Longibacter salinarum: one gene and its partner. The protein of the gene in region 1 interacts with the protein of each later gene in a pairwise test. Links are inferred from orthologs where the notes say so. Each region holds a gene or a part of one and is shown in the gene's direction. Other genes may lie near its edges.

Region 1 (4,856 bases):
TGAGATGTGAGGTTTGGGGTATGAGCTTTGGGGATGAGGGAAAGCGGGCTTGCGCGAGGAGAAAAGACCGCGACAGGAGTCGGTGGGCCTTAGGTTATCAGGTACTGCCCCCCGGTAGTCGAAATGCATCTCGCTTCACAATCATCGTGGTGGCATTCGTGCTCATCTCTGGGCTAGCACGGTGAATACGACCGGCATGGCTGTTTGTCTCTGGCTCGATTCCTATGTTTGGTGCTGGCTGTGACTGCAAGCCTCGCCGTGATCTGAGGTAGCAGGCAGCTCCGAAGGGTCTTCCTACTTCGCCTTTCGAATTTCTCACTTCGCACTTCAATTTCCCTACTTCGCCCTTCGAATTTCCATTTTCGCACTCAACATGACCACTGTCGACGTCGTGCTGCCGGTCCCGGTCGATCAGACCTACACATACGGCGTGCCGACCGAAATGCGCGACACGGTCGACATCGGGCATCGGGTGCTGGTGCCGTTCGGCAAACGGCGGCTCACGGGCGTTGTCGCGTCCGAGGGACCGGACCCGGAGTCGGTCGACTTCGCTCTAAAGGACATCCTCGACGTGCTGGACGAGCGCCCGGCCTGCTCGGAGGAGATGCTGCGTCTCACGAAGTGGATCGCCAATTACTACGTTTGCAGCTGGGGCGAGGCGATAAAGGCGGCGCTTCCTTCCGGCATCAACGTGAAGAGCACGCACCGCCTTCGCCGCACGGAAGAGCCGCCGGGGCAGTGGGTCGAACACGAGCAGGCGGGACCGCTCCTGGCGGACCTGGAGGGGCGCGACGACACGACGCTCAGCGCGATTAGAAAGCGTCTCGGGACGACGGTGCCGCTCGGGCTAGTGCGCCGGCTGGCAGCGGAGGGCATTTTGGAGGTAAACACGCAACTGAGCGACGCCCGCGTCTCGGCGAAAACGGCAACATACGTCCGGTTCTCCGCGGCTTTTCAGCACCCGTCGGCCGCGGCTGACCTCGTCGAACAGCTGCGCGGGTCGAAGCAAAAAGCACTGATCGAAGCGCTGGCAGGGTTCCGCGAGGAAGGCACGCCGGAGCCGCTACGAACCGATCTTCTGGAGCGGGCGGAGGCCTCGCACTCTTCGCTCAACAGCCTGGTCGACAAGGGGATGGTCGAAACCGTCGAGAAGGAGGTGGTGCGTTCGCCCCTTGACGATCTGCCGGATCCCGGCCCGGCGCCGGATCACACGCTTCACCCCTCCCAGCAGGAGGCGTACGATGCGGTCGCCAGAGCGGTCGAAGACCAGAGCTACCAGACCTTTCTATTGCACGGGATCACGGGAAGCGGCAAGACCGAGGTCTACATCGCCGCCCTCAAGGACGTCCTCGCCCAGGGCCGAACGGGCATCATCCTCGTCCCGGAAATCGCGCTCACGCCGCAGACCGTCCAGCGCTTCCGGTCGCACTTCGGCGACACGATCGCGGTGTTGCACTCGCAGATGAGCATGGGCGAGCGGTTCGATGCGTGGAGGCAACTCCGCGACGGAGAGCTGTCGATCGCCATTGGTCCCCGGTCGGCCGTGCTGGCCCCGATGGACAATCTCGGCCTGATCGTGGTCGACGAGGAGCACGAGTCGTCGTACAAGCAGTTCGACCCCGCGCCACGCTACCATGCTCGCGACGTCGCCGTGATGCGTGCCTACCTCAACGACGCCGTGTGCGTGCTCGGGAGCGCGACGCCGAGTCTGGAGTCGGTCATGAACGCGGAGTGGGGAAAATACACGCGGCTCAACATGCCGGAGCGGGTGCCGGATTCGTCCGGTACGTCGGCCGAGCTACCGAACGTGGAGATCGTCGACCTGACGCTGCAGAAGCGCAAGCACCAGCTCGAGGGTGCCCTGTCCGAGCCGCTCCGGGCGGCCATCCGTGCGCGCATCGACCGGGGCGAACAGACCATTCTCCTGCAGAACCGCCGCGGGTTTGCGCCGGTCATCGAGTGCTGTGACTGCGGGTGGGCGCCGCTCTGCCGCGATTGCTCCGTGACGATGACCGTGCACAAGACCCGAAGTGGCGGGCGCATGCTGCAATGCCACTATTGCGGACGCACCGAGCCGACGATGCGCGCGTGTCCCTCCTGCAACTCGCAGGACCTGCATCAGATTGGGACCGGTACGCAGCGGGTCGAGGATGAGCTGAACGACGTCTTTCCCGATGCCGAGGTTTTGCGGATGGACCGCGACTCCACCCGAAAGAAGCACGGCCACCACAAGATTCTGAGCCAGTTTCGCAACGGTGCAGACATCCTGCTCGGCACCCAGATGATCGCCAAAGGGCTCGACTTCAGCCGCGTGACGCTCGTTGGCGTCGTGGATGCGGACGTGGGCCTCTTGCTGCCGGACTTCCGCGCCGAGGAGCGAACCTTTCAGCTACTGACGCAGGTGGCAGGTCGGGCCGGTCGCGCGGATCTGCGCGGCGAGGTCATCCTGCAAACGCGCAACCCCGAGCACAAGGCGCTGCAGTTTGCGCTGGACCACGACTTCGACGGCTTCGCGGCATCGGAGCTTGAGGATCGAAAAATACTCAGTTACCCGCCCTTCGGTCACCTCGCGACGGTCGAATTCCGCGGGCCGAAGGAAGCTCGCGTCGAGCGCCTGGCCGAGAACTGGACGAAGGCGCTCCGCAAGCACAGCGCGAGCGACGTGCTCATCGGCGACCCCTCCCCCGCCTCCGTCAAGCGCGTCAAGAAGCAGTTTCGCTATCGGACCGTCCTGAAGTCGCGCCAGTCGCAGAAGCATTTGCAGTCGGCCCTCCGGCGCACCGAGCAGTCGTTCGGCAGCGTCCCGAATGGGTATCATGTTTCGATCGATGTTGACGCCGTCGGGTTGCTTTGACGTGTAGACGTGTGGACGTTTCAAGGTGTTGAAGTGGGAAAGTCGGTACGGGAAGAGATCCTGTAGCTCGTCCTCTACTCCTTGGTGCTGGTTTTTTGCTTGACCAAAAAACCAGCGCAAAAAAGTCAAGGCCAGGGAGACCTTCGCTTGACGTCCGCTTCTGCGCCGCTGAAATGCTCCAAGGCTCGACCTCTCTGGGGGAGATGTGCAAATACCTGACGGCGTTGCTTCGAGGTCTGCGGCAGGGGAGCATTTCCCGCCAAACGTTTTCGCTAACCGGCGGACCAACCAGCTCTTGGACGCGACGCCTCCGCTCCCGTCGAAGCGGCGAACGTCTCCAAGGGCCGAAACGACACAAGCACGATTGCTGAACGAGGGTGCTGTCCCGGCCTTGCGCGGTTCGTCGTCTCGAGCGACATGAGCATCGCGAGTTAGTGCCCGTGGTGCGCGAAGGCGGAGCCGCAAACCAGAACGAATCCGTGTCTGAGCCCGTCTTGCGGGCGGGTCCACAGGATGACCTTGCGGGCCCTTTGATTCGTTCTGCGACGCGAGCACGGTGAGCTAGTACCGGTTGGTGCGGCGGAGTCGGAGCGCTAGACGAAGCGCGGACCGCCGGGTCGCCAACCCGAGCAAAGCGAGGTAGTGCCTGTGGCGATTTTTGCGTCTCGTTTATTGGCGATCCAAAAAATGAGACAGTAAGAATAGAGAACGCTCCCTCATTCCTTGGTGCCGGTTTTTTGCTTGACCAAAAAACCAGCGCAAAAAAGTCAAGGCCAGGGAGACCTTCGCTTGACGTCCGCTTCTGCGCTGCTGAAATGCTCCAAGGCTCGACCTCTCTGGGGGAGATGTGCAAATACCTGACGGCGTTGCTTCGAGGTCTTCGCGGGGGAGCATTTCCCGCCAAACGTTTTCGCTAACCGGCGGACTAACCAGCAATTGGACGCGGCGCCTCCGCTCCCGTCCGTGCGGCGAACGTCTCCAAGGGCCGAAACGACACAAGCACGATTGCTGAACGAGGGTGCTGTCCCGGCCTTGCGCGGTCCGGCGAAAAAGCGTTGTAGCAAGAGCGCGAACCGAACGAATCGTTGTCTGAGCCTGCTTTGCAGGCGAGTCCACGGGATGACCCTTCGGGCCCTTTCGATTCGTTCCGCGATCGAGAGGAGACGCCAGCCGGAGCGCGGACAGACGGGCGACTTTTTTGAGTCCCGTTTTTTGGTCGTCCAAAAAATGGGACATGAACGAGGAGGATAATCGCAGTACTCGAATCAGCCACCTCGTTTACAAAGAAAACCCGGAGGTTTTCTCCGCCTACTCCGGCAATCGCGCCGCACGAACCGGCACGGGCGCTTCAGCATCCGGCGCCGAATCCCCTCCTTGGTCCGGAACGGTACGCTTCCACCGCCGATACCAGATGATCGTACCGGTAATCGAGAGCACCGCTGGCGCGAGGCCGAGAAGGACGTAGAGCCAGCGGACGACCGGTCCGCCGACCGCGCCGATGTGCAGCGGGTACGTGGCGTGCATGATGCGAGAGCCAACGGGCGCCGACCGCGCGTCGTCCACGCGGAGCACGGAGCCATCGCTCGCGATATGCACGAAGCTTCGTCCGTTCGGATGCCACTCGCCGGGCGCCTGAAGCCGGACCGTGAGCGGTGCCTCCGGTGCGGCCGGGGCGTACACGAATGAGGCGGTGGCTCCCGGAAGAGCGCTGCGGGCGGAGTCGAGGGCCGCGTCGATTGCTGTTGGCGAAAACGAGACCGGCGTATCCACGGTCGGGGGCGCCGGGGGCCAAGCCGGTGAGCCTGTGGCCGTGTTCGTGAGCTCCTGCGTGCTGGTATAGAAGATCAGCGCAGCGCCCGTAGTCGCGGTTAACAGCACGAAACCGAGGGTGTAAAACCCGCCGGCACGATGCAAGTCGTAGTTTAGCCGCTTCCATCCCTTTTTCCAGACGACCACGAGCGCCGCACGAAGTGCACGGAGGCGTCGTGGCCACCAGAGGACA
Region 2 (4,495 bases), on another replicon or contig:
CGTGACCAGACGTTTGTCCGGCACCAGCATTCTCAGGCCCTGAAGTCTTTTGAATGTTACCGACCTCGTGCGTTTCTTGCAAGGGACTTGAGCAGTGCGCATGGCCTCGTTTCATTTCTCTTCGAATGCGCGCTTTTCTGCCCCACGTTTTTGCGCCGCGCCGGCTACGCTCGTCCCCCCTGGCCTCTTTCTTTCCCTCTATGCCCGACACACCATTCACCGTCCGCGAATTGGACGCGTTCGAATACGTGGACGAAGGTCCACGTGACGCCGAGGTGCCCCCGGTCGTTCTTTTACACGGCATGCTCGGAGATTTAAGTAACTGGACCACGACCATCGAGGCCCTCTCCAACCGGGGATACCGTGTGCTGGCGCCAACCATTCCGGTGTACGACCTTCCACTCGGTGAAACCAGCGTGCCCGACCTGGCCGACTTCGTCCGGTCGTTTATCGAGCGACTCGAACTTGAGCAAACGGTTCTAACCGGCAACTCGCTCGGTGGCCACATTGCCCTCCTCTATGCGCTCAAGTACGCGGAGGATGTCGCGGCCCTCGTTCTCTCTGGCTCCTCCGGCATCTACGAAGCTACCCTCGGCACCACGACGATGCGCCGACAGGATCGAGAGTTCATTCGTGAGCGGACGGAAATGACGTTTTATGATCCGGCTCACGCCACGGAAGAGCTTGTGGACGAAATGCTGGACATCGTCAACGACCGCCCCCGCGCACTCCGACTCATTAAAATCGCACGCTCGGCCGACGAGGAGACCGTCACGGAACAGCTCGGGACGCTTCCCATGCCGACCCTGCTCATCTGGGGACGCGACGACGTGATTACCCCGCCCGACGTGGCCGAAGAATTCCGGGACCGGATGCCGAACGCCCACCTTCACTTTATCGATGAGTGTGGACACGCTCCGATGATCGAGCACCCGGACCAGTTCAACGAACTCACGCTCCAGTTCCTCGACGAACTTTCTGAACGCCAAAATTTCCCACAGTCATAGGGCCGACCCGACGGACCCATGACTCGACCTGCTTCCGCGCATCCCGTTGCACTGCTACCCCAACCGTACACCACAGTAGACACGGGCGCCTGCAGATGTCCACTCGAGTATACACACCCGTCCGCTCACCCTATATAAGCGCATTGTAAACGGCGATTCAGGGACGTGGCACGTACGTTGCCATTTATCTGATGCCCAGTCGGAGGGTGCCTCCACGCTGCGACTGGCCTTCGTGTCGAACAGCACGACAGGATTCATTATCGCCGGGTTGACGCGTTTTTGGGTGAGCGCGCAGCCCGGCGTTTTTTATGTCGCTTCCTACCAATCGTACCGGTACCACGACGTACTCGCCCCCTGTGACATAGTGGTGTCACCACCCGTCCGTATATTACACACGCTGGTCCGCGATGTCGACGTGTTGTGAACGCAAAGACATTCGGTCTGCAGTACGTCAAACTTTTTGTCGCTGACGTTATGACGTCGGCATCTGGTGTGTCTTATAGACAGACAAGACGATAAGCGTAACCGCCGACTGCTCCGGGATCGTGCCGAGGTTGGACATTTCCACCTCGCTGTGCGTAGACTCCGAGCATGTCTGGCGACACGCCCATAGACAGCATCTCTTCACTCAACGCAACGAGAACGCCATGGCTCGCGGAGTCAACAAAGTCATTCTCATCGGAAATCTGGGTCAGGATCCGGAGCTTCGCTACACGGGTAGCGGCACCGCCGTGTGCAATATGCGCCTGGCCACAAACGAATCGTACAAGGATCGGGACGGCAATCTGGTCGACAAGACCGAGTGGCACACGGTCGTTGCCTGGGCACGACTCGGCGAAATCTGCAACGAGTACCTGTCAAAAGGCTCACAGGTGTACTTCGAGGGCAAGCTGCAGACCCGATCGTGGGAGGACCGTGACGGTAACACACGTTACTCCACGGAGGTCAAAGCGCAAGAGATGATGTTCCTCGACCGCGCCAACAACGGCCCTGGCGGTGGCCCGTCTGGCGATGGGTTCAGCCAGGGACAGGGCGGAGGCCCGTCGGATCAGCGCCAGCAACAGGGGGGCGGACCGCAGCGTCAATCCCGCACACAACAGCAGCAACAACAGCAGGAGGAGCAGGAAACGTTCGAGCCGGACGACGAACTGCCGTTCTAGCGAATGCGAAATGGGGAGGGCGAACGTCGAAATGCTTCTTCCCGCGACATTTCAGTGCAGCATCCGCCGTCGGCATCCAGGGTTTCTCTGGGGGCCGGCGGTTTTTTTAATTTTCTAACCTCGTTCAACGCCCACCGTCGTCCGATCGGCAAAATGTCGTTGAATCGGGTCGAGGGACCGGCTCCGCGTTCACGCGTCACCGTTTGCATGTTGCATCATTCGCGTTCCTTCATGCCGACTCTCGCACGACGCCCCGGATCGCCATGCCTGACCAACTCGAGTCTCTCCGCCGCTCCTTCGACAACGTCGACCACGCCATCGCCGGATGGATGCGGCGAAACGGCTCGCTCCTCCTGCGTATCTCCCTCGGCGTGATCTTCGTCTGGTTCGGCGCCCTCAAATTCTTCGACGGACTCAGCCCCGCCGAGTCGCTCGTTCGGAGCACGGTCTACTGGGTCGACCCCGACATCTTCCTTCCGATTCTCGGAGCGTGGGAAGTACTCATCGGACTCGGCCTCCTGTATCGCCCGGCCATTCGCGTCGCGATTTTTCTCCTATTCGCTCAGATGCCGGGGACGATGCTCCCGCTGATCCTTCTGCCCGAGGTGTGCTTCACAATCTTCCCCTTCGGACTCACCCTTGAAGGACAGTACATCATCAAGAACCTCGTCCTCATCAGTGCTGCCCTCGTCGTGGGGGGCACCGTGCGGTCCGACATCCGCTCCGAATCCTACAGGAAGTAGTAGAATCGAACGCTTCCCGCACGTCAAACCTCATCCCCCACACCTCACTTTTCGTCTTCCTCCAAGAACTTCTCGAGGCGGACCACTTGCGTGTTTGATACGAACATCACACCCGAGCTTTTCTCGAACAGGGGCGTGAGGCCATCCATCACGCAGTCAATCATTTCGTCATCGCCAACAGCGAAGAACATGACGAGACCGGCGCGGTCGTTGAAAAGAAGACGTCCCTCGTGGAATCCGTGCGCCCCGCGGCCCGCGATGTCGCGATGAACCGTGTATCCGGTGGCGCCGCACTCCTCCAGCAGGTCCTGAACGAATTTTTCCTTTTCGCCCCGGACGATAATCTCGATTTTCTTCAGCGGATGCAGGCGGTGCTGCCTTTTGGGTGATTCCGTCGTCTCCTGTGGCTGATCAGTCATGGCAAGGTAGAAGAGTCGGTTAGATGAAATGCCAGATGTTCAAGAAGTGGGTTCTGCTTCGGGCAACAGCTCAGGAACGGTCCGATCGTCGGACATCACGGATGCCCATGTCCCACCGGGTTCGTAACGAAGCAACGTGTTGTCCTGCTGCGGATCCATGACCGTCAAGGCGACCCATTCGTGGTCAAACAATCGCTTTAGCGTATCCTGCCGCTGCAGGATCATGCCGACACGCTCGACCGGGGCATGGAGCACGGCAAACAGGCGAAGGGGGTCATGATACGGTACGTCGTCATCGAGATACAGCGACTGCAGCGGCAGCCCAGTCATCAGGTCGCCGCCATTTCCCTGCACTACGCCGACCTTCCCGCTGACGTTGTGCGTTATTTTTGAGCCGCTTCCGTAGACCGCATTGTCGACGGTCGAGAAGTAGTACTGCATGTTAATCCACTCGCCGACGACGAGCGGGCCGGTAAGTATCGTTTCGAGCGCCGTTCCGCTCTCGTCAACCCTCCAGTCGTACGAGTGAAGAAAACTCCGACCATCAAGGTCCAGATCGTTCGTCAGCCGACGTGGTCCGACAATGAACGCCGCATTGCCGGCCAGCCCCCACTCGGGGCGCGTCTCCGACCAGTCCGCTGCGCGCCGCTCCGTCTCTCGTGATGGATCCGAAAGCAGTTGAGCATCCATCGTGCCAACCCGTTCGGCCGCCGCCTTTTCTCGAGCCTTCGTCAGGTCCGCGCGGAGGCGAGCCAGCGCATCTGCATCGACTGGCGGATTCTCTTCGTCGACATAAAGACGAACCTCGTCGGTTGTCGTGTTGTGCTCGCCCGCGAGAAAGACCGTATCATCGGGAATGTCGATCCCCCGATCGCGGAGGGCATCGCGTACGTCTGAATCATTGCAAATGGCGGCGAGGACCCGGGCATTCGGTCCCCCAGGATTTCCGGCGCAGGCTCCACAGTCCAGACTCGACTTAAAGGGGTTGTTCGGCGTCTGACTGCCGTGCCCCGTAAAGACCACAATCGGAGCAAACGTCTCCGTCCAGCCCATCAGACGGAATGCGGCCTCGGCGTACACGACCTTTACCTGATCGGACAGACCCACGGCAAGGGCATCTTCCTCGTCGAGCGACTCGTCCCGGTCCACAGTCACTTCCGTAAAGC

What was found.
Region 2: the proteins of priA (region 1) and CRI94_RS10445 interact in binary tests that used the Escherichia coli proteins (3 or more experiments, as listed by UniProt). The link is inferred for Longibacter salinarum from one-to-one orthologs.

The regions. Positions count from the first base shown.
Region 1 is NZ_PDEQ01000007.1:109,904-114,759, forward strand. What follows is about bases 1-3,113. They hold priA (replication restart helicase PriA), read left to right. Parts: upstream 1-373; coding sequence 374-2,854; downstream 2,855-3,113. In the rest of the region: CRI94_RS13860 (PepSY-associated TM helix domain-containing protein), read right to left, coding at 4,163-4,856.
Region 2 is NZ_PDEQ01000005.1:69,887-74,381, forward strand. The notes cover bases 659-3,410. They hold CRI94_RS10445 (single-stranded DNA-binding protein), read left to right. Parts: upstream 659-1,654; coding sequence 1,655-2,167; downstream 2,168-3,410. Other genes in these bases: CRI94_RS10440 (alpha/beta fold hydrolase), read left to right, coding at 659-1,007; CRI94_RS10450 (DoxX family membrane protein), read left to right, coding at 2,431-2,910; CRI94_RS10455 (P-II family nitrogen regulator), read right to left, coding at 2,955-3,329; CRI94_RS10460 (DUF2309 domain-containing protein), read right to left, coding at 3,369-3,410. In the rest of the region: more of CRI94_RS10440, read left to right, coding at 201-658; more of CRI94_RS10460, read right to left, coding at 3,411-4,495. UniProt on the Escherichia coli protein: Plays an important role in DNA replication, recombination and repair. Binds to ssDNA and to an array of partner proteins to recruit them to their sites of action during DNA metabolism. Acts as a sliding platform that migrates on DNA via reptation.